3 regions of the Pseudomonas sp. gcc21 genome follow, and region 3 is predicted to be linked to each of the others. Evidence: riboswitches for the same ligand, from Rfam matches in the RefSeq annotation. Region 3 holds a riboswitch; each other region holds the start of a gene.

Region 1 (7,806 bases), 820 kb from region 3:
TAAGGCAACCAGCCATTTCGCTGATCATCCGCACGTAGCGGACGTTCGACAGACCGGCATGGTGCTGGCCATCGAGATGGTCAAGGACAAGCGCAGCCGTACGCCCTTCCCCTGGCAGGAGCGCCGCGGCATCCGCGTCTATCAGCACGGCTTGAAGAACGAGTCCCTGCTGCGGCCGCTGGGGAATGTGGTGTACTTCATGCCCCCTTATGTCATCACCCCTGATCAGATCGATCACCTGGCAAGCGTAGCCTGGGAAGGTATACAGCTGGCGACGCGGGACTGATCGCATGCGCGTATCCCGTTTCTATCTGGACGAACCGCTGACCGAGGGCGAATACTCGCTCGCGGGTGATGTTGCGCATTACATCGGTCGAGTGCTGCGCCTGGCACCCGGGGCGCTGGTGCAGATCTTCAATGGCTCGGGGCAGGAATGGTCGGGGAGTATTCTGGAGGTCAGCAAACGGGAAGTAGTCGTGCGCCTGGAACCACCAATGCCCGGACTGCCGGAGCCTTCCCTGCGCATTCATCTCGGTCAGGCCATGTCCCGCGGTGAACGCATGGACTGGGTGATTCAGAAAGCCGTAGAGCTTGGAGTGGCGGAAATCACGCCGCTGTCTACCGAGCGCTGCGAAGTGAAACTGCAAGGTGAACGGGCTGAGAAACGGCAGAACCATTGGCAACAGATCGCTGTGAGTGCCTGTGAACAATGCGGCCGCAGCGTCGTTCCGCACATCCACCCACCTACCGCAATGGATGACTGGCTCGCCGACGTCGACGCCGACTTGCGCCTGGTACTGCATCACCGCACCGATGAAAACCTGCTCAACATCCAGAGACCCGAGACACTTGCCCTGCTGATCGGCCCTGAAGGTGGGTTGAGCGCTGGGGAGATAGCCCGCGCGGAGAAGGCCGGCTTTCAGGCCACGCGTTTCGGCCCGCGGGTTTTGCGTACCGAGACCGCGCCGGTTGTCGCGCTGAGCATTGCTCAGCATCTCTGGGGTGATTTTAGGTAAAGGCACACTGTCCGGTGAAGCCGGGCGGAACCACTGATGCGGACATAGGAATCAGATGGATTTCTGGCACGTAGTACTGATCGCTGTGGGAGGCTTCGCCGCGGGTGCGATGAACGCTTTGGCTGGAGGCGGAACCTTCTTCTCCTTTCCCGCCCTGCTCGCCGCCGGCATCCCCCCCGTCAGCGCCAACGCAACGAACGCCGTCGCACTGTGGCCGGCAAGCCTTTCCGCTGCCATGGCCAACCGCCATGTGTTGCGACGATTACCGCTGCGTAGCTACCTCTTGCCGTTGATGCTTGCTGCGCTTATCGGTGGCTTGGCAGGTGGCCTGGTGTTGTTGATCACCACTGATCAAACCTTCACGCTATTGATCCCGTGGCTTCTGCTGGTGGCTACGCTGTTATTTACTTTCAGCAGGCAACTCGGCCGGCTTGTACGCAAAGGCGAAGAACTGCAGAGCGAAAACCGCATCGGATCGACCGGCTTCGTATGCCAGTTACTGGTGTCGATCTACGGCGGCTTCTTCGGCGCAGGAATGGGCATTCTGATGATAGCCAGCCTGGCCATCTCGGGCCGTACTGAGGTGCTGGAAATCAACGCCATCAAGAACCTCATGTCCTCAACCATCTACAGCGTAGCGGCCATAACGTTCATCGTCGCTGGGGCGATTCACTGGCCGGCCTTGCTCATCATGCTGGTGGGGACGGTCAGCGGCGGCTATGCCGGCGGGCTTTTTGCTCGCGCTTTGCCTGATGCCTGGTTGCGCTGGCTGGTCATTGCCATCGGCTGGGGTCTGAGTCTGTATTATTTCTATGTCATATATGCCTGATTGACCGCCCCAGCGGGCTTGGGTAAGGTTCAGCCCGAGCGGATCAGCCCAACCGAGGTAATCATCATGGCCCGAAAAAAACCCATTGATTTCGAGCAGTCGCTAGGTGCGCTACAGCAACTGGTGGAGCGCTTGGAGAGTGGCGAACTCAGCCTCGAGGATTCTCTCACTGCCTTCGAGCAAGGCGTGGCGCTCACCCGTGACTGCCAGCAGGCGCTGACCCAAGCCGAGCAGAAGGTTCAACAGCTGGTGGAGCAAAACGGCACCCCGACGACGCTACCGCTGGATACGCCGCCCAATGAGTGACTTCGATAGCTACCTGCGCGATTGCCAAGGTCGTATCAATGGCTATCTGACCCAGCGCTTCGAGAATAACCACCCCGGTCTCGAACAGCTATTTTCAGCGATGCGTTACAGCGTCACCATCGGCGGCAAGCGGGTGCGTCCGCTACTGGCCTATGCCAGTTGTGAAGCACTCGGCGGCCAGCCGGAGCAGGCCGATGTCGTCGCAGCGGCGGCTGAGCTGGTGCACGCCTACTCGCTGATTCATGACGATCTGCCCGCCATGGACGATGATGATCTACGCCGCGGCCAGCCCACCTGCCATCGCGCCTATAACGAGGCGACCGCGATATTGGCAGGGGATGCACTGCAGGCTCAGGCTTTCGAATGGCTCAGCGGCGCAGAGCACATACCCGCAGAAACGCGGCTGCGCATGGTGCAGACTCTCGCCGTAGCGGCCGGCCCGCGCGGCATGGTCGGCGGACAGGCTATCGACCTTGCTGCAGTGGGCCAGCAGCTGGACATCCAAACCCTGGAAGATATGCATCGTCACAAAACCGGAGCCTTGATTTCTGCAAGCATTCAGCTCGGCGCTCTGGCTAGCGGCAAGGCTTCCGAGCAACAGCTGAAAGCACTCATCGACTATGCTGACGCCATTGGTCTCGCCTTTCAGGTCCAAGACGACATCCTTGATGTCGAAAGTGAAACCAGCATACTCGGCAAACAACAGGGCGCTGATGCAGCCCGGGAAAAGCCGACCTATCCTGCCCTGCTTGGCCTACAAGGGGCACATGATCTGGCGAATGACCTACGCGATCAGGCAATCGCCGCGTTGCAGTCTTTCAATGCCGACGCCGACCGGCTCCGACAGGTGGCGAATTACATAGTCAAACGTCAATTCTGAGCCGACGATAAGCCAAGGTTGGGCTATTGACCTGCATCGGGTAAACTGCTCGTTTATTTTCTTGCCACCGGGCGTGGCCACAAGAGCCCTGTTTGATGCCTAGCACTTTCCACGAGATACCTCTTGAGCGTCCCAGCACTCCGCTGCTGGATCGCATCAGCGACACCGACGTTCTGCGCGGCATGGATGAAGAATCCCTTCCGCAGCTGGCCGACGAGCTGCGCGCCTATTTATTGTGGACCGTTGGCCAGACCGGCGGGCATTTTGGTGCAGGCCTGGGCGTCATCGAGCTGACCCTCGCACTGCATTACGTTTATCAGACCCCTGACGACCGGCTGGTATGGGATGTCGGCCATCAAGCCTATCCGCACAAGATCCTGACCGGTCGCCGCGAACTGATGCACACTCTGAGACAGAAGGATGGTCTCGCAGCTTTTCCCCGGCGCGCTGAAAGCCCCTATGACACTTTTGGTGTCGGGCATTCCAGCACATCCATCAGTGCCGCTCTGGGCATGGCTATCGCATCTCGCCTGCAAGGGCTGGATCGACGCTCGGTCGCAGTAATCGGTGACGGCGCGATGACTGCCGGCATGGCCTTTGAAGCGTTGAACCATGCGTCCGATGTCGACGCTGACATGCTGGTGGTGCTGAACGACAATGACATGTCGATTTCGCGGAATGTTGGCGGGTTGTCCAATTATCTGGCAAAAATTCTTTCCAGCCGCACCTATTCGCACATGCGAGCAGGCAGCCGCAAAGTGCTGTCCAAGATTCCGAAGGCATGGGAGCTGGCCCGTCGTACCGAAGAGCACGCCAAGGGCATGCTGGTACCGGGCACTCTGTTCGAGGAGCTGGGTTGGAACTATATCGGCCCCATCGATGGTCACGACCTGCCCCTGCTGATCAGCACCCTGCGCAATATGCGTGGGTTGCCCGGCCCGCAGCTGCTGCATGTGGTCACTCAGAAGGGCAAGGGATTCTCGCCCGCCGAAGCGGATCCCATCGGCTATCACGCCATTACCAAGCTGGAGCCCTCGCGCTCCACCAGCCCCGCAAGCGGCCCGGCGAAACTGAAGTACTCGGCGGTCTTCGGTCAGTGGTTATGTGATATGGCTGCGCTTGATAAACGCCTGGTCGGCATCACTCCGGCCATGAAGGAAGGCTCGGATCTGGTCGCTTTCAGCGAGCGCTTCCCCGACAGATATTTCGATGTAGCCATTGCTGAACAGCATGCTGTGACCCTGGCAGCAGGCATGGCCTGTGACGGCGTCAAGCCGGTGGTCGCCATCTACTCTACCTTCCTGCAACGGGCTTATGATCAGGTCGTTCACGATGTCGCCGTGCAGAATCTCGATGTGCTGTTTGCCATAGACCGTGCCGGTCTGGTGGGCGAAGACGGGCCGACCCATGCCGGCAGCTTCGATCTGTCATTCCTGCGCTGCCTGCCGAACATGATGATCATGGCGCCAGCCGATGAGAACGAAACCCGGCAGATGCTGACGACGGGCTTTCTGCACGACGGCCCGGCCGCCGTACGCTACCCGCGCGGTACCGGCACAGGCGTAGCCATAGATTCCATGCTTCAACCCCTTCCGATCGGCAAGGGCGTCGTTACCCGCCAGGGCCAGCGAGTGGCCATCCTCTGTTTCGGCACCCTGCATGCCAATGCGCTGATTGCTGCCGAAGCGCTCAACGCAACAGTCGCCAACATGCGTTTTGTGAAGCCGCTGGATACCGAACTGATCAGCCAATTGGTCGAACAGCACGAGCTGGTGGTCACGCTCGAAGAAAATGCCGTCATGGGCGGTGCCGGTAGTGCCGTCAATGAATGGCTCATGGCCCAGGGCATTGATCAACCGGTACTCAATCTGGGTTTGCCGGATGTGTACGTCGAGCATGCCAAACCCTCGGAGATGCTTGCTGAATGCGGTCTGGACGCAGCCGGCATCGAGCGTTCGATTCGCGACAGGCTGTCGCTCCCTCCCGCCATCCACCACGCTTGACCTCTACTGGCAAAGCGCCTAGAGTCCTCTCCGCTTCCAGTCGCACTGGGTACCTGGCAGTTTAACTGCCAGGTGAAACGGGAAGTCGGTGCAACCCCGACGCTGCCCCCGCAACGGTAAAGGATCGCAGACCCTGTCTGCCGGGTATGTCACTCGCCACTGTGTTCTACATGGGAAGGCGACATATCCCGGGATTCTGTAAAAACGAATCCCGATCCTGAGCCCGGAGACCGGCCCTGTGCGAAGAACCCGCTCGATGCGCCATGCCCTTCTGGGCGGCACTGAATAGGTTCGTAGCTGAGGTGTCGCGGAGGGCGTCACCCGGTCGGTGCATGCTGCCCTCCGTCACAGGCAACTCCACTGGCTCCTCGCCCTCCTCAAAAGATGCTTTTGAGGATCAACATGAACAAGTTCGCCCTGTTTTTTCCCGCCATGCTGGCGTCTGCCGTTGCAGCAGCCAACAGCCTCGACCTGCCGGATACGGTCATCACTGCCTCGCGTTTTGAACAACCGAGCAGCACCGCCCTTGCGGCCCACGACGTATTCACTCGCAGCGATATAGAACGATTACAAGCGCGCAGCGTTCCGGAACTGCTGAGCCGAGTGCCCGGAGTGCAGCAGAACAGTAATGGGGGCATTCCAGCTTACTTCCTTCGCGGCAGTAACACGGCCCAGACCCTAGTACTGGTCGACGGCCAACGCATCGCCTCTGCCGCAGGCGGCATTGCGCGGCTGGATTATCTGAGTATCGACAATATCGAGCGAGTCGAAGTCATCCGTGGGCCGCGCTCCTCAGTATATGGCGCAGATGCGATTGGCGGGGTGATTCAGATTTTTACCCGCCAGGGCGAGCCAGGCTTCCAACGCAGCGTACGCTTCGCTGTAGGAACCAACAATACTTATCAACGTAGCGTCAATTTGAGCGGCGGTAACGACGATACCCGCTACGTACTTGGCGCCAGCCTCGACGAGAGGCTCGGGCACGACCTTACCTCCGACAACGCTGGCTATGACAGCGACCGCGATGGTCAGCGCACCAAGGCCATGCTTTTGCGCCTGGACCACGATTTCAACGACTATTGGACTGCCGGGTTTAGCACCAGCCACCAACAAGGTAAAAACGAATTCGATGACGCTTATGAGCTCGCTCCCGGTACGCCGGAGGATCAGTTCCGGGTGCGCAGTTATAGTGGCTATTTACAGGGGCAGCTAACCAGTATGTGGCAAAGCCACCTGGAGCTCGGCCGTAGCGAAGACCGCAATAAGGTGGTTGGATCAGGACAATCCTGGAACGACGCGTTCATCGAAACCGTCCGACATTCCGCCAGCTGGCTCAACCATCTGAAGCTCACATCAGCGCAGCGCCTGACACTCGGCGGTGACTGGCAACGCGACCGTCTATCCTCCAGCCACTCTTTTACCCAAACTCGGCGTGAGAACCTGGCGGGCTTTCTTCAACACAGCTGGACCACGCAGCACTTCAATACCGAAGTAGGCATTCGCCATGATGACAACCAGCATTTTGGCACCGAAGAAACATGGAATGCGGCCTTATCAATACCGAGCGGGAAAAACCAACAGTGGATCGTCAGTTACGCAACCGGCTTCCGTGCTCCTACTTTCCGGGACTTGTACGGTCCTCCGACATGGGGACCGAACCCGGGGCTAGACCCGGAGCGCTCAAAAACCTGGGAACTGCAGTGGCGCGGCGAGCTAGCGGGAAGCCACTTGGAGGCGTCGCTCTATCGCAATGACGTAAGGGATTTGATTGTCTGGGATACGGTTACCAACCAAGTGGAAAACATCGATCAAGCGCGTATCAATGGCCTTGAATTATCCGCCGAGCGTGAGCTCTTCGGCTGGTCAAGCCGTGCCGCGCTGAGCATCATTGACCCGCGTGACCGCGACACCGGCGGCACTCTGCAACTGCGCGCTAAACGCAGCTTGAGTCTCGATATGGATCGCCAGTTTAACGATTTTGGTTTTGGAGCAACCTGGCAACTGTTCAGCCAGCGCTACGCCAACGCGGCCAATAGCGAAACGCTGTCCGGCTACGGTACGCTCGATCTGCGAACCAGCTGGCATGCCAGTACGGCACTGCGCTGGGATTTGAAACTGAGCAACGTACTCGATCGGAACTACCACCTAGGTAGCTATCAGCGCCCGACTGGTTTTTGGCCAGCGCCTTCGATAGACAATCCTTATCAGGAGCAGGGTCGCGCTGCTCTACTGGCGGTTACCTGGACGCCGAACATCTAGCACCCGTACATCCGGCAGCAGCTCGCTGTCGAATGACTAATAGGAAAATTCGCAAACACCTGAGAGCCCTGACGTTTTCAATAAGTAAATCACCTAATGTTTATCATTGAAAACTTCCTGCAATAAAGACTGTCGATACTTGGGCTAACCCCCAAGTCGCCGGCAGTCTTCCATGTTCAACAACCGTACCCGTGCACTCATCGTCGTTCCTTTGCTGGCCATCTCCTGGCTGATTTACACAGGGCTCGACAGTACCCCTGAGCCCGAAGAGGCCTTGCAGACGCTGGTTTTTCTACGGCATGCCGAGAAGCCCAACGATGGGCTCGGGCAACTGAACTGTCAGGGCCTCAATCGCTCCCTGGCTCTGCCTGCCCTGCTGCCGGAACGCTTCGGCGCACCTGATTACGTATTTGCTGCCAATCCCGACCGAAGGGTAGAAGAAGGGCCCGACGACGAAGAATTCAACTATCTGCGCCCGCTCCTGACCATCGCCCCCACAGCTATTGCCCATGG
Region 2 (7,806 bases), 1.4 Mb from region 3:
TTCTTCGCACCTGGGAAAGGTTCTTTCAGGCCCAGGGTCCTTGCGCGGCGGTTGGCCACAAAGCGGAACTGTTCGCGGTGATACTCGGCAGAGTAACCCAGGATGGGGTCGCGCAGGATGTAGTTGGCATAGGCGGTTTCGGCTGCATCTGATTCTTCCCACATCTCCTGTACAGCCCTGAGATCCAGGGTGATGTTCTCTTCCTCAATGATCTGATTGACCACCTTCAGGCCGAAAGAGAAGTGCATGGCCTCGTCCCGCAGAATGTACTGCAGCTGTTCGCCGGTCCCTCGCATCAGGCCCCGCCGTTGGAGCGCGAAGATGGGACTGAAGCCGTTGTAGAACCAGGTCCCCTCAAATACGGCGGCGAAGAAAAGATAGGACATGATGAATTCATGCAAGTCCTCCCGGTTGCGCAGATTAAGGTCACTGCGCATAGCGGCGTCCAATCGACGGTTGGCCATCTGGATTTTGCCGTAGATTTCGGGCACCACGCGGTAGCGGTTGTAGATTTCACTCTGGTCCAGGTTGAGAGTTTCGATGCAGTGCTGATAAGCCCAGGTGTGCATCGCTTCCTCATACACCTGTCTTGCCTGGTAAATCTGTAATTCCGGAGCGCTCATCTTTTCCATCACGGCCAGGCCGATGTTGCGCATGGCCAGGATGTCGGAGGTGGTGAGATAGGCCAGGACATTCTCGTAGACGTGCTTTTCCGCGGGGTTGAGGCGGTGGTGGTAGTCGTGAACATCCTGGGCCATGTTCACATCCAGGGGTGTCCAGTGATTCTTGTTGGCGTTCATGAGATATTCCCAGGCCCAGGGGTATTTGAATGGCGCCAGCTGGTTGATGTCAGTCTCGCCATTGATGACGCGTTTGTCATCAGCGTTGACCGGGGCTGGGCCTTCAGTCCGGGTGGTGGTTGATCGAGTGTTTGGTTCGTCGTCCCAATTGAGCATTGTCGTTGCCTTCTCTTGTCTGGCCAGCAGAATTCGGTGTCAGGACCGGACCAGGTAGTGTTTGCCGAAAAGCGCTACCCGGCCCGTTCGTCGTGCTTTAGTGATGAGCCGGCGCTTACTGGCATGCCTCACAGTCAGGCTCGTCTATCGAACACACCTGCGGTTGTGGCGCGGCGACCGGGGCCGTTTTTTCCGCGCCGGTGGCGCCAAGGGAGCGTAGGTAATAGGTGGTCTTCAGACCGCGTTCCCAGGCCAGCTGATACAGGGCGTCCAGTTTGCGGCCGTTGGGTTCTGCCATGTAAAGGTTCAGGCTCTGGCCCTGATCGAGCCATTTCTGCCGGCGGGCGGCTGCTTCCACCAGCCACCTTGCATCGATTTCAAAGGCGGTGGCGTAGCGGGCCTTCAGTTCAGTCGGGATACGGTCGATTTGCTGAACGCTGCCGTCGAAGTATTTGAGGTCGTTGACCATGACGTTATCCCACAGGCCTTCGGCCTTCAGGTCGCGGACCAGTGATGGGTTGACGACGGTAAACTCGCCGGAGAGGTTGGATTTGACGAATAGGTTCTGATACGCCGGTTCGATGGACTGCGAAACGCCCACTATGTTGGAGATGGTCGCGGTGGGAGCGATTGCCATGACGTTGCTGTTGCGCATGCCATGTCTGGCGATGAGCTCCCGCACCGGGGCCCAGTCAAGTCGAAGGCTGGTGTCGACACTCAAGTCGCCGTCGTTGCGGTATTCCTTGAGCAGGTTCAGGGAGTCGATAGGCAGGATGCCTTGATCCCACAGGGAGCCTGGATAGCTCTCATAAGCGCCACGTTCTGCGGCAAGCGTGGCGGAGGCGCGGAGAGCGAAGTAGCTGAGCTGTTCCATCGCGACATCAGCGAACTCTACTGCTTCCGGGCTGGCGTAGGGCACACCCAGTTTATAGAGCGCATCCTGAAAGCCCATCAACCCAAGACCCACCGGGCGGTGCTTGAGGTTGGAGTTTCTGGCCTGGGGTACGGCATAGAAGTTGATGTCGACGACGTTATCAAGCATGCGTACCGCCGTAGTGACAGTCCGCTCCAGCCGTTGGACATCCAGCTCGCCGTGCTGCACATGGGCCGCCAGGTTGACGGAGCCGAGGTTGCACACAGCGATTTCATCGTCGCTGGTGTTAAGGGTGATTTCGGTGCACAGGTTGGAACTGTGTACTACGCCGCGATGTTGTTGTGGTGAGCGTAGGTTGCAAGGATCCTTGAAGGTAATCCAGGGATGGCCTGTTTCGAACAGCACTGTGAGCATCTTGCGCCAGAGCTGCTTGGCGGAAATCTTCTTGTGGAGACGGATTTGCCCTTGTTCAGCCAGTTTTTCGTAGTGCGTGTAACGCTCTCGAAAGGCATTGCCGTATAAGTCGTGCAGGTCGGGCACATCGCTGGGGGAGAACAGGGTCCACTCCCGGTCTTCACGCACGCGCTCGATCAGCAGATCCGGCACCCAGTTGGCAGTGTTCATATCATGGGTGCGGCGGCGTTCGTCACCGGTGTTCTTGCGCAGCTCGAGGAATTCCTCGATATCCAGGTGCCAGCTTTCAAGATAGGCGCAGACCGCTCCCTTGCGCTTGCCGCCCTGGTTCACCGCCACGGCAGTGTCGTTGACCACTTTCAGGAAGGGCACGACGCCCTGGCTCTGGCCGTTGGTGCCCTTGATGTGAGAGCCCAGCGCCCGGACCGGAGTCCAATCGTTGCCCAGGCCACCGGCCCACTTCGAGAGCAGGGCGTTGTCCTTGATCGCGCCATATATGCCGTCCAGGTCATCTCGCACAGTGGTCAGGTAGCAGGACGACAACTGAGAATGCCGAGTGCCGCTATTGAACAGCGTGGGTGTGCTGGCCATGTAGTCAAAACTAGAAAGCAGGTCGTAGAACTCGACTGCACGGGCGTTGGGGTCATCCTCCCGCAGGGCGAGGCCCATGGCGACGCGCATGAAGAACACCTGGGGTAGCTCCAGGCGAACCTGGTCCCAGTGCAGAAAGTAGCGATCGTACAGCGTCTGTAGTCCGAGGAAGCCAAACTGCTGGTCTCGCTCCGGTTGCAAGGCATTGCCCAGGCGGTCCAGATCGAAGGCCGCAAGGGCTTCGTCCAGCAACTCGTAACCGATGCCCTCGTGGATAAAGGTATCGAAGGCCTGGGGATAGAACGCTGCCAGGGAGAGGTTGACGGGCAGGTTGAGCGCTCCGGCGACTTCCAGGCGAATCTGCTCCAGCAGTAACCGTGCAGTGACCGCGCTGTAGTCTGGCTCCTGCTCAATGCGGCCGCGGGCGGTCATGATCAGAGCCGATAGCACGCCCGTCTCCTCAATGCCGTCGTAGAGGTTACGTAACGCGTCCTCCACCAGGGACTCGCCGTCGATGCCTTCCAGGCCCTGGGCAGCTTGCTCGACCTGATGCTTCATCAATCCAAGGTCCAGGGGCACGACTTCACCGTCAGCCTTTTTTACGGTTAGGTGAGGGTGCGCCTCTACTGGAGCATCCTGCGCGCGCTGGCGGGCGTGTTCTTCCCGATAAAGCACGTAAGCACGGGCCACTTTCCGTTCGCCGCGTCGCATCAGCGCGAGTTCTACCTGGTCCTGGATGTCCTCGATATGCACTTTGCCGCCGGCTTCCAGGCGCCGGCTTATGGCTTGCATGACCTGAGAAGACACTTCCTGCACGGCACGATTGATATGCGTGGAACCTGCTGCCCGGTCGCCTTCCACTGCGAGAAAGGCTTTGGTCACGGCCACATTGATCTTGGAAAGATTGAACGCCACCAGCGTACCGTTGCGTTTGACGACCTGAAGTCTGGCTGTTGTCGCCGGGGTTTCTGCTAGAGCTGTGGACATGAGTGTCTCCTGTTACAACGCGTTAGGGCTGCTGACTTCGCGTTGCAGAGGAGAAACCCTGGCCGGAGGACGTATGCAAGAAAATACCGCGGCGATCAGATCTCCTGCTCGATCCCAGGGGAAGGGCAGGGCGATGCACCGACGATACAAACCATTCGTGGCCAAAGAGTTCTCTGCTTACCTTATGGACGCGAAGGCGCAGTACTTTGTCCAGGGCAGGTCTTCGGACTCAGGGGCGTGAACCGGTCAGGCTCGGCCTCGCGGGCGACTTCCCGGCGTTAGCCAGTGTCGTGTTGCCCGCTCGTTCCCCAATACCGCTGCGCGTCAGTTCCGGATTCTCACCGGATTCCCTACTACCAAGGGATCTCGTTAATATCTCTATATATGGTAGTGCGCCAAGGACATAGGCACTATATACAGCCAAGCTTTCGTCGGCAACCATAAAATACCGTGACTTTCAGGCGTCTCCCGCGCGGGCGCTTAGCGAGGCTATTTCGATAAAGGCACGGGTGTGCTGGTCATGCAGATCGTGTGTTCTGATCCCCAGATTGATGTGCTTGTGAATACCCTGCACCCCGAGCCGCACCGGGGCAATGCGCAGCGTCTCGGTGTATTCCTCCACCAGCCACAATGGCAGCGTCGCGACCCCACGGCCGGCGGCTACCATCTGCAGCATCATCTCGGTGGCTTCCAGCACCTTATGCTTTTTGGGCAGGCAGTTGGCGGGCAGCAGAAACTGCTGAAAAATGTCCAGACGATCAATTGCCACCGGGTATGTATAGAGGGTCTGGGTTGCCACCTGGTCGGGGGTAACCCAGTCCAGTCCGGCGAGCGGGCTGTCACGGCCGACGACCAACACCTGTTCATAGGGAAACACTGGCACGAAGTGAATGCCTTGCCGGCGGATAGGGTCCGGGGTTACCAGCAGGTCGATATCGTGGTTGAACAGTGCCGCCATACCACCAAACTGGAATTTCTGGGTCACGTCCACATCCACACCCGGCCAGCGGGCCAGGAACGGATCCACCACCTTGAGTAGCCATTGATAGCAAGGGTGGCACTCCATGCCGATATTGAGTGCGCCCCGATCCCCCCGGGCGAACTGCAACAGGCGCTCATCTACCCGCTCCAGTTGGGGCAGCAGCCGGTTGGCCTCGCGCAATAGATAATCGCCAGCTTGGGTCAACTTCAGACCACGACCTTCCTTCAGCCAGAGGGGGGTGCCCAGTAACTGCTCCAGCCGGGTGATCTTATGACTAAGGGCAGATTGGGTCAGGTGCAGTGCGCGGGCGGCGGCGGTAAGCGAGCCCTGACGTTCTATTTCCCGCAATATTTTGAGGTGGCTTCGTTCGATCATGATTAATTATGAATCTGTGTCATGGACTGGTGATATTTAACCATTTTTCGTCATGAGATACCGCCGCTATGCTCATCCCCGTTACCGTTTAACAGGAGCATCACTGTGGCAAAGGCACATAACCTCGGGTTTCCCCGCCTCGGCACCCGCCGGGAATTGAAGTTCGCGCTTGAAGACTATTGGAGGCAGAACACTACCGCGGATGATTTGCTGACGTCGGCCGCCGCGCTGCGGGCGCAGAACTGGGAGATCCAGGCAGACCTGGATCTGGTACCGGTAGGCGACTTTTCACTGTACGACCATGTGCTGGACATGAGCTTTACCCTCGGCCACCTTCCGGAGCGCGTAAGGCAGCTAAAGGGCACCGAGCTGGATCATTATTTCCGCGTTGCACGGGGCCGTTCCCCCGCAGATTGCGGTTGTTCCGGCGTCGCGGCCGGCGAGATGACCAAGTGGTTCGATACCAACTATCACTATATTGTCCCCGAAGTTTGCGGCGATACCGCTTTCCTGCTCAACAGCCAACGGCTGGTGGACCAGATTGCCGAGGCCCGCAGCGCCGGTGTCACACCCAAGCCGGTGATCATCGGCCCGGTCACCTACCTGTGGCTGTGCAAGGCCCGGAGCGGCTATGACCGATTGCAACTCCTGCAGAACCTCCTTCCCGTGTATGGGCAGCTGCTGGAGCAACTGGCTGATTCAGGCGTGGACTGGGTGCAGGTGGATGAACCCATCCTGGTCACTGAGCTGGACGCCGACTGGAAGCTGGCCTTCGAAACCGCCTACCACCATCTGAAAGGTAGCCGCGCGAAATTGCTGCTGACCACCTATTTTGGTGTGCTGGGCGAAAATCTACAGCAAGCCTGCAATCTGCCGGTCGCCGGTCTGCATGTGGATGCCGTTCGCGGCCGGCAGGAGGTTAACGCGCTGGTCGATTGGCTGCCGTCTCATAAAGTGTTGTCCCTGGGAGTGATCGACGGTCGCAATATCTGGAAGACCGACCTGAATGCTTTGCTGGAGTGGCTGGCCCCTATTCACGAAAGGCTGGGGGATCGCCTGTGGCTCGCTGCCTCATGTTCATTACTTCATGTTCCGGTAGATCTGGAACTCGAAACCGAACTCGACCCGGAAATTCGCAGCTGGCTTGCCTTCGCCGTCCAGAAGCTGGACGAGCTCCGGTTGCTGCGATCCGCCCTCAACCACGGCACCGATGCGGTGGCCGAACAACTGGCGGCCAATGCCCGCGCCATCGCCAGCCGGAGGGCTTCCACGCGCGTCCATAACCCGACCGTGAAACAGCAGGTTCAGGCCATCACCTCCGATCTGGGCGAGCGTCGGAGCCCTTATCCTGTACGGGCCGAGCGACAGGCCGTCGCGCTGCAGCTGCCACGCTACCCGACCACCACCATCGGCTCCTTTCCGCAAACCACCGATATCCGTAAAGCGCGACTGGCCTACCGTAAACAGGAAATCAGCCACGAACTCTACGTCTCCACCATGAAAGGAGAGATCGAACGTGCGGTGCGGGAACAGGAGAAGTTGGGGCTTGATGTTCTGGTGCATGGCGAGGCCGAGCGCAACGACATGGTGGAATATTTCGGTGAGCAACTGGAAGGTTATCTGTTCACCCGTTTTGGCTGGGTACAATCCTACGGCTCGCGCTGCGTCAAACCACCTATCCTGTACGGCGATGTCCAGCGCCCCAGCTCCATGACTCTAGACTGGACCGTCTACGCCCGCTCTCTCACAGACAAGCCGCTGAAAGGTATGCTCACCGGGCCGGTGACCATACTCAACTGGTCCTTTGTGCGCGACGACCAGCCGAGGCGCGACACCGCGCTACAGCTAGCCCTGGCAATCCGCCAGGAGGTACTGGATCTCGAAGCCGCCGGCGTCAATGTCATCCAGATTGACGAAGCGGCCCTGCGCGAGGGGCTGCCCCTGCGACGTTCCCAGTGGCAGGACTATCTGGACTGGACCGTGGACGCCTTTCGCATTACCGCAAACGGCGTCAGGGATACCACCCAGATTCACACCCACATGTGCTACTCGGAGTTCAATGACATTATCCGGGACATTGCACGTATGGATGCCGACGTGATCACCATTGAAACCTCCCGTTCCGCCATGGAGCTGCTCGACGTGTTCGAGGAATTTCACTACCCCAACGAGATTGGCCCTGGGGTCTACGACATCCATACCCCGAACATTCCGACAAAGGAACAGATGGTGGCGTTGATGAGCAAAGCGGCGGAACGCATACCGGCCGAACGCCTGTGGGTTAACCCCGATTGCGGCCTGAAGACCCGTCGATGGGAGGAAGTTCTTCCAGCCTTGGAGAATATGGTCGCGGCTGCGCGGGAATTAAGGGGCATAGCGTGAGGGCTGGTCTCGCTCAGTTTCGCAGGCAATCACCACAGGAGAACATTTAGGGGTTGGCTGTACACGCTCGCCCTCTGGGCAGGCGTGTTGCGGAAGGCAGGCCGAGCGTTCCCATGACAAGCGTTCAGGCAGCCCGCGTTGGCTGCTGGAAAATCGTCATCGGATCGGCTTCCCGCAGAGCAATGGCGGGATGCCTATGTCTCATGCACGGGCCGTGACTAGCCTGCGGTTAACACTGCCCGATG
Region 3 (7,806 bases):
TGCATTTGACGTGCTCTACGCCGAAGGCGACGAGCAACCGAAAATGCTCTCGGTCGGGCTGCATTGCCGCGTGATCGGGCGTCCCGCACGCTTTCGGGCGTTGCAGCGTTTTCTGGATTACATCGAGGCCCATGATCGGGTCTGGGTGACACGCCGTATCGACATTGCCCGTCACTGGGCCGAACATCATCCTGCTCCAGCCGCCGTATAAGGAATCACCATGGCCCAGCGTCCAAACGAACCCAGAACCTATTTCGCTCCCACGGGTGGGCATCCGCCGCAAACGCAGCTGCTGACTGATCGCGCGGTATTTACCGAGGCCTATGCTGTCATTCCCAAGGGCGTGATGCGTGACATCGTCACCAGCCATCTACCCTTCTGGAGTGGTACTCGCCTGTGGGTGTTGTCGCGGCCTTTGACCGGTTTTGCCGAGACCTTCTCGCAATACATCATGGAAGTGCAGCCAGGCGGCGGCAGCGACAAGCCGGAAACCGACCCGCAGGCCGAAGCCGTGCTGTTTATCGTCGAAGGCGAACTGGCGCTGACCCTGAACGGCGAGCAGCACGTCATGCAGCCGGGTGGCTATGCGTTCATTCCGCCGGGCAGTGACTGGACGGTGCGCAACCGCTCTGACGCCGCGGTGCGCTTCCACTGGATTCGCAAGGCCTACGAGAAGGTGGAAGGCGTCGACGTGCCGGAGGCTTTCGTGACCAACGAGAACCTGGTCGAGCCGATTGTGATGCCCGACACCAACGGCTGCTGGAGTACCACGCGCTTCGTCGATACGCAGGACATGCGCCACGATATGCATGTGAACATCGTCAACTTCCTGCCCGGTGGTGTGATCCCCTTCGCTGAGACTCACGTGATGGAGCACGGTCTTTATGTGCTCGAAGGCAAGGCTGTCTATCTGCTGAACAAGGATTGGGTCGAAGTCGAAGCGGGTGACTACATGTGGCTGCGCGCCTTCTGCCCGCAGGCCTGCTATGCCGGTGGTCCAGGACCCTTCCGCTATTTGCTGTACAAGGACGTCAACCGCCATATGAAACTGCCGACCTACGGCCGCTGAGCGAGCGAGCAGATGAGCGAACAACCATTACAGCTGACGGCTGAACCCCTGACGCCCGAGGCCTTCGTGGCCTTTGGCGATGTGATCGATCACCGCCACGCCGAGTTCTTCATGATCAACAGCGGGCGCACCCGCCGTTACCACGATCTGGCAAAGGTTGAGACGCTGGGCGACGACGCTCGCACGCTGATCAGCATCTTCGTCAGTCAGCCCGTACAGATGCCGCTGGAACTGACCTTCCTCGAACGTCATCCGCTGGGCAGTCAGGCTTTCATTCCGTTGCGCGGGGAGCGTTTTGTGGTGGTCGTCGCGCCGCGCGGCGACGTGATCGATCCAGCCCAGGTGCGCGCCTTCGTCACCGACGGCAGGCAGGGCGTGAACTATCACGCCGGCACCTGGCATGCGATCCAATCCGTGCTCGAGACTGAAGGCGAGTTTCTGGTCGTGGATCGTGGCGGCGCAGGGCACAACTGCGACGAGCACCCGCTTGAGGTACGGGTGAGCCTGGCGTAAACGGGCTGACTATTTGATCTTCACCGTGACTGGTTAGGCAGGGTTCTCGTCACCCAGTCCGCGAAATAAGGATCCTCCACCTCATAACGGCCTTGCCCTACGGGTGCAATTACCGTGTTGCGCATGAGCCGGTTGACTGCGTTCTGGATAGGATGAATGTTGATCTTATCCAGGCCCAGCCGTTCAGCGATGAAGGCTCGCGCGTCCTGGCTATAGATTCCCTGCGGATTGCGAGAGAGCACCCATCGTACGACGGCCTGATCGACGGGCTTCATCTCTGTCCAGGTGTCGGAATAGGTTTCGTCCTGACTGTTTTCCTGGATGTATGCGCTGGTCGCGGCGCGAATATCAGTACCTCCTCCCAGAATGAGCTGGTCCAGTACCTGGCGATAGTCAAAAGGCACCTTCTTGATCATCTTGAACGCGGCCTGGCACGCATTGATATCCAGCGTGCGTCCGGTAGCCATATTGAAAGCCGTCGCCATATGCTCAAGGTACCCACGGCCGAATTCAGGCAGTTCAATCTGTTGTGCGCTACTGAATAAAGGCGCATTTCTCCTCTTGAACAGCTTTTGCAGCCCGCTGCGACTAGATCCGGTGTAGATCACCCTGACCTGCTGCCTGTTGGTATCGATCATCCCTCTGAGCGCGAACACCAGGGGCTCGAATGCCGAGTTGGTAGCCAAGTGCTGTACCTCATCCAATGCCAACAGGACGCGGCGACCGTCATTCATCAATGCATCGAACATTTCCTGAACCGCTTCCAGCTTTTGACGCCTATCGGCCTCTGCTAACTCGAGACGTAAGCCCCCGACTGGCGTATCAATCCCGCCCCCGCGCAGCCTGGAGAGCACTTGCTTGGCCTTGGTTGTGAATCTGAACTGTCTCGAGGCCTTTTGCAGACCGAGGATCATGCTGTCGACAGGGTCGGCCATTCGGTCCCAGAAGTTCACGTATACGGTCAAATAGTCTTGCTGCTCTGCAGCCATGGGCAAGAGATCTTCCAGCAGGAACTCTGTTTTTCCCATTCGGCGAGGGGCAAACAAAGTCAGCGCAGTGGTGGCCCCAATATCGAACCGGTCCAGAACCTGTTCGGCCAAGTCAGTGCGAGCGTAATGCCACTTGATAGTCGTGGTAGCCATACTTAGTATCGTTTAGTAAAGGTGGTTACTAACTTAGTACGTTGGTCTACTAAGTGCAACTAAAGGCGCTTGCTTACGGTTGAGAATCCTTCGTTTTTGTTATCAGGGACGGGTGTCCCGTACTGTCATGCCCATTGAAGCGCACTGATTTGCCATCCAGCTCGCCCTTTACTTCCTCACGCAAAACTCCTAACCTTCCGGCTGCTTCAGGTTCCTGCCAGTAATTGGCGGGTGAAACTGGGAAGCCGGTGCGTCTGTTCCAGACAATTCCGGCACTGCCCCCGCAACGGTAAATGAGTGCCGGCCACTTCGGTGTGCCAGGCGGATGATCCAGCAAGACCACTGTGCTTCGCATGGGAAGGTCGGGTCATCGGAGTCAATCCACTCATGAGTCCGGAGACCGGCCTGTCGCATGTCACAGTAGTGCGGCGGGCACTGCGGGTGGAGCGATTTCATCTGTGTCGAAACCGTTTGCCCCTGTCCGTCGCGGCTGCTTTTAACCAGCCATGCCGTACGGGTGAGTACGGTGACGGAGCACCGATGAAATTTGCACGCACAACCCTGGCGCTGGCCCTGACGGCCGTTGCCTGCCTGTCCCATGCAGAATCCCTTTCCCTGAACCATCAGGTCGTTACCGCCACGCGGACCGGCCAGTCCCTTGGCGCCAGTCTGGGTGCGGTTACCCGCATTGATCGCGCCGATATCGAACGTCTTCAGCCCACCGATCTGCCGGATCTGCTGCGCCGTACGCCTTCGGTAAGCATCGTCAACAATGGCGGCCCGGGCAAAGCCGGCAGCATTGGTATCCGCGGTAGCGGTTCGGGACATGTGTTGGTGCTGATCGATGGCGCGCGTATTGGTTCAGTGACCAGCGGCGATGCGGCGCTGCAGAATCTGCCCGTAGAGCAGATCGAACGCATCGAGATCGTGCGTGGCCCGCGCTCCAGTCTGTATGGCTCCGAAGCCATTGGCGGGGTGATCCAGATCTTCACTCGCCGGGGCAAGGGTGGGGAAGCCAAGCCCTGGATGTCGCTGACTGCGGGCAGCCGGAATCACCATGCCGGTAGCGCTGGCGTATCCGGTGGAGTGGGTGATGGCTGGTACAGTCTGGGTGTTACCAGTCTGTCGACCCGAGGTATTAATGCGCGGCCGAGTCATGGCGAGCCGGATCATGACGGGTATCGCGAGCTGTCTGGTAATGTCCGCGCGGGTTACCGTTTCGATAATGGTCTGGAGCTCGAAGGCCATGTGCTGGAGTCCCATTCCAGCAACGACTACGACTCTGGCTTCAAGGCTAATTCCGACGCGGTACTGACCACCCATGGCGTCAATGCCCGTTTTGCGCCGCTAACGCCATGGCGCGTGTCGCTGCAGGCTGCACGCAGCGAAGACAAGAGCGACAACTTTAACGGCAGCACTTTTTTCAGTCGCTTTGATACCCGCCGCGACACACTCGGCTGGCAGAACGATATCGATCTGGCGCCCGGTCATCTGCTTACGGTGGGCTATGACTATCTGGCCGATGAGGTCAGCAGCACCACCGAATACAGCGAGTCCCGGCGCAGTAACCACGGCTATTACGCCCAATATCTTGGCCAGCGCGGTGTGCACGAATGGCAGGCGAGCCTGCGCTACGATGACAACGAGCAGCACGGCGAGCACACCACCGGCAATCTCGGCTATGGCCTGACCCTGTCTGACAACCTGCGATGGGTGGCCAGCTACGGTACCGCGTTCAAGGCGCCCACTTTCAACCAGCTGTACTACCCCGGCTTCGGCAATCCGGACATCAGCGAAGAGACCTCCCGCAACCTGGAGACGGGCCTGCGTGGTCAACACGACTGGGGTCAGTGGTCGGTCAATCTGTTCCGCAACGAAGTGGAAGATCTGATCGCCAGCGTGAACCTGGGTGGCGGCATCTATCTGGCGGAGAACGTCGACAAAGCCGTGATCAAGGGCATTGAGTTCGAGATGGACAGCCAGTGGCTTAACTGGGACTGGCGCACCAACCTGACTTTGCAGGATCCCGCGAACCGGTCCTCCCGTCCTGGGCAGGGCGATCTGCTGGCACGCCGCGCCGAGCAGCTGTTCAATCTGGATATCGATCGCCGCTTTGGGCGTATCGGTGTCGGCGCCAGCCTGCATGCCGAAGGCCGCCGCTGGGATAACGCATCCAACACTACCGACCTGCACGGCTATAACACCGTCGACCTACGTGCCACCTACTGGTTCAGCCACGCCTGGCGGCTGCAGGCGCGGGTCAGCAATCTGTTCGACACCCAATACGAAACCGCCGCCAGCTATCAGCAGCCAGGCCGGGCCGGTTATTTGACTGTGCGCTACCAACCACTCTAAAGGAGAAAACTATGTTGGCACTATCCAAACGCAGCCAGATGGCTGTAGGCGTTGTACTCGTACTCTTGATGGCAATCAGTCGCGGCAGTCACTTCAGTGCAGTGAATCTGCCCAGTGCGTCCTGGGCGGTGTTCTTCCTGGCGGGGGTGCTGTTGCGTCCGCGCTGGGCATTCCCGTTGTTGTTTTTGCAGGCGTTGGTTATGGATCTGATGTCGACCGGTTGGGCCAGTGATAGCCATTGCATGACGCGGGCCTACTGGATGCTGGTGCCGGCCTATGGCGCGCTCTGGTTTGGCGGTCGGTTGTATGCCCACTGGCACCGTGAGCATGTCTCCAGTCTGCTGATTCTGGTGCCCACGGTGGCGATCAGTGCATTGGTGTGTCAGCTGTTTTCCAGCGGTGGCTTCTATTGGCTGTCGGGTCGGCATAGCGCGCAGACCATGACCGGCATGTTCGAACGCATAGCCACCTACTATCCACAATACCTGAGCACCCTGGCGCTCTATGTAGGTTTGGCTGCGCTGGTGTACGTAGCGTTGCGCCTGCTCACTGGTCAGCAGGTTGCGGCCGGAGATCACAAGGTATGAGCGAGATTCCCGGCCGCGACGAGCGCCATCGCCTGCGCATGCAACGCAAGAAGGCGCTGATGGACGAAAAAATCGCCCAGGCGCAGGACGAACACGGCCTGCTGCTGGTGCTGACCGGCAACGGCAAGGGCAAAAGCAGCTCTGCCTTCGGCATGGCGGCGCGGGCTTTGGGCCATGGCATGCAGGTCGGCATCGTGCAGTTCATCAAGGGCTCGAGCAGCACCGGGGAGGAGACCTTCTTCCGGCGTTTTCCTGATGAGGTGCGCTACCACGTGATGGGCTCCGGCTTCACCTGGGAGACCCAGGACCGCCAGGACGATATCGCCAAGGCGCACGCTGCCTGGGAGGTGGCGGTCGAGTTGATGAGTGATCCGGCGGTGGGCCTGGTGGTGCTGGATGAGTTGAATATCGCGCTCAAGTACCGCTATCTGGATCTTGAGCAGGTGCTGCGCGATATCGCCTCGCGGCCGATGCATCAGCATGTGGTGGTGACCGGCCGCGGCGCGCCGGATGAGTTGGTTGAAGCAGCGGATACGGTGACCGAGATGGGCATGGTCAAGCATGCCTTCAAATCCGGCATCAAGGCGCAGCAGGGGATCGAATTTTGAATACCCGTTCCTGCCCGGCCTTGTTGATCGCCGCACCTGCCTCGGGCCAGGGCAAAACCACTATTACTGCGGCGCTGGCAAGGATGCATAGCCGGCAGAGGCGACGTGTACAGGTATTCAAATGCGGCCCGGATTTCCTCGATCCGATGATCCTGCAACGCGCCAGTGGTCGCCCGGTATACCAGCTTGATCTGTGGATGACCGGGGAGGCCGATAGCCGTCAATTGCTGTGGCAGGCGGCGGGCGATGCCGACCTGATCCTGATTGAAGGCGTGATGGGGTTGTTCGATGGCACGCCCTCGGCGGCGGATCTGGCGCGCCGTTTTGGCGTGCCGATTCTCGGGGTTATTGACGGTTCCGGCATGGCGCAGACCTTCGGTGCCATGGCCCACGGACTGGCGCATTACCAGCCCGATCTGCCCTTTGCCGGCGTGTTGGCAAACAAGCTTGGCAGCACCCGCCATGCTGAAATCCTGCGCGACTGTCTGCCCCAGGGTATGCACTGGTACGGCGCCTTACTACGCGATGCGGCGCTGGCGTTGCCCAGCCGGCATCTGGGTCTGGTTCAGGCTGACGAGGTGGATGACATTGACGTTCGCCTCGATGCCGCTGCGGACGCGTTGGAAGCCAGCGCAGGTGCGCGGTTGCCCGAGGCGGTTCGCTTCGCAGGCGAGCCGGTTGCAGAGCTGGAGCCGCTGCTCGCCGGTGTGCGTATCGGCGTCGCCCGCGATGCAGCCTTTGCGTTTCTGTATCAGACCAACCTCGATCTACTGAAGCGTATGGGCGCCGAGCTGGTGTTCTTTTCGCCGCTGGCCGACAGCGTGCTGCCCGATGTTGATAGCCTGTATCTGCCCGGCGGTTACCCGGAGCTGCATCTGCAGCAGCTGTCGGCTAACACTGAGCTGGCGGAGGCGATCCGCCGTCATCACCGCGCCGGCAAGCCGATGCTGGCTGAGTGCGGCGGGATGCTCTATCTCTGTGAGACGCTGACCGATGCCGAAGGTCTATCAGCCGAGCTGGTCGGGTTGCTGCCTGCGCAGGCAGTCATGCAAAAGTGCCTCGCCGCGCTGGCCCTGCAGCAGGTTGCGTTTCCAGAGGGCGTGTTGCGCGGTCATACCTTTCACCATTCCTCGCTGGATTGTGCGTTGGAGCCGCTGGCGCGTGGCGAATGCCCGAACTACCGGCGCACCGCCGAAGCGGTCTACCGCGTAGGGCGGCTGACGGCGTCCTATATCCATCTGTATCTGCCAAGCGATCCCAACGCCGCGGCAGCGTTGTTTCGGCCATGAATAGCCAGGCGTTTTCTGCCGCCGAGCGCGAGGCGGTTTATCGCGCCATCCGCGAGCGTCGGGACATGCGCCACTTCAGCGGCGGCAGCGTTGCGCCGGAACAGCTGGCGCGTCTGCTCCAGGCAGCGCATCAGGCGCCCAGTGTTGGTCTGATGCAGCCCTGGCGATTTGTCCGGGTGCTGGATCTCGCTGTGCGGCGGGTCATTCATGGCCTGGTTGACGCCGAGCGCCGTCTGACTGCCG

Evidence for each region. A riboswitch is a leader RNA that binds a small molecule or an ion and turns the genes downstream of it on or off. The one in region 3 is predicted to bind cobalamin.
Region 1: it holds a riboswitch for cobalamin, as region 3 does, so the genes downstream of both, HG264_RS15430 (TonB-dependent receptor domain-containing protein) here and btuB (TonB-dependent vitamin B12 receptor) in region 3, are expected to answer to the same signal.
Region 2: it holds a riboswitch for cobalamin, as region 3 does, so the genes downstream of both, HG264_RS18270 (ribonucleoside-diphosphate reductase subunit alpha) here and btuB (TonB-dependent vitamin B12 receptor) in region 3, are expected to answer to the same signal.

The regions. Positions count from the first base shown of each region.
Region 1 covers NZ_CP051625.1:3,327,856-3,335,661, reverse strand. Annotated here, with positions in the region: gene HG264_RS15460 (adenosylmethionine--8-amino-7-oxononanoate transaminase) at 1-286, shown strand, start outside; gene HG264_RS15455 (16S rRNA (uracil(1498)-N(3))-methyltransferase) at 291-1,016, shown strand; gene HG264_RS15450 (sulfite exporter TauE/SafE family protein) at 1,072-1,845, shown strand; gene HG264_RS15445 (exodeoxyribonuclease VII small subunit) at 1,912-2,151, shown strand; gene HG264_RS15440 (polyprenyl synthetase family protein) at 2,144-3,031, shown strand; gene dxs (1-deoxy-D-xylulose-5-phosphate synthase) at 3,127-5,034, shown strand; cobalamin riboswitch at 5,065-5,288, shown strand; gene HG264_RS15430 (TonB-dependent receptor domain-containing protein) at 5,437-7,293, shown strand; gene HG264_RS15425 (histidine phosphatase family protein) at 7,466-7,806, shown strand, end outside.
Region 2 covers NZ_CP051625.1:3,940,831-3,948,636, forward strand. Annotated here, with positions in the region: gene HG264_RS18265 (ribonucleotide-diphosphate reductase subunit beta) at 1-956, opposite strand, end outside; gene HG264_RS18270 (ribonucleoside-diphosphate reductase subunit alpha) at 1,072-3,822, opposite strand; cobalamin riboswitch at 4,019-4,206, opposite strand; gene HG264_RS18275 (LysR family transcriptional regulator) at 4,280-5,179, opposite strand; gene metE (5-methyltetrahydropteroyltriglutamate--homocysteine S-methyltransferase) at 5,285-7,561, shown strand; gene HG264_RS18285 (type I restriction endonuclease subunit R) at 7,780-7,806, opposite strand, start outside.
Region 3 covers NZ_CP051625.1:2,506,481-2,514,286, reverse strand. Annotated here, with positions in the region: gene puuE (allantoinase PuuE) at 1-211, shown strand, start outside; gene HG264_RS11530 (bifunctional allantoicase/(S)-ureidoglycine aminohydrolase) at 221-1,069, shown strand; gene HG264_RS11525 (ureidoglycolate lyase) at 1,082-1,582, shown strand; gene HG264_RS11520 (hypothetical protein) at 1,603-2,724, opposite strand; cobalamin riboswitch at 2,916-3,148, shown strand; gene btuB (TonB-dependent vitamin B12 receptor) at 3,265-5,079, shown strand; gene HG264_RS11510 (hypothetical protein) at 5,091-5,666, shown strand; gene cobO (cob(I)yrinic acid a,c-diamide adenosyltransferase) at 5,663-6,274, shown strand; gene HG264_RS11500 (cobyrinate a,c-diamide synthase) at 6,271-7,563, shown strand; gene bluB (5,6-dimethylbenzimidazole synthase) at 7,560-7,806, shown strand, end outside.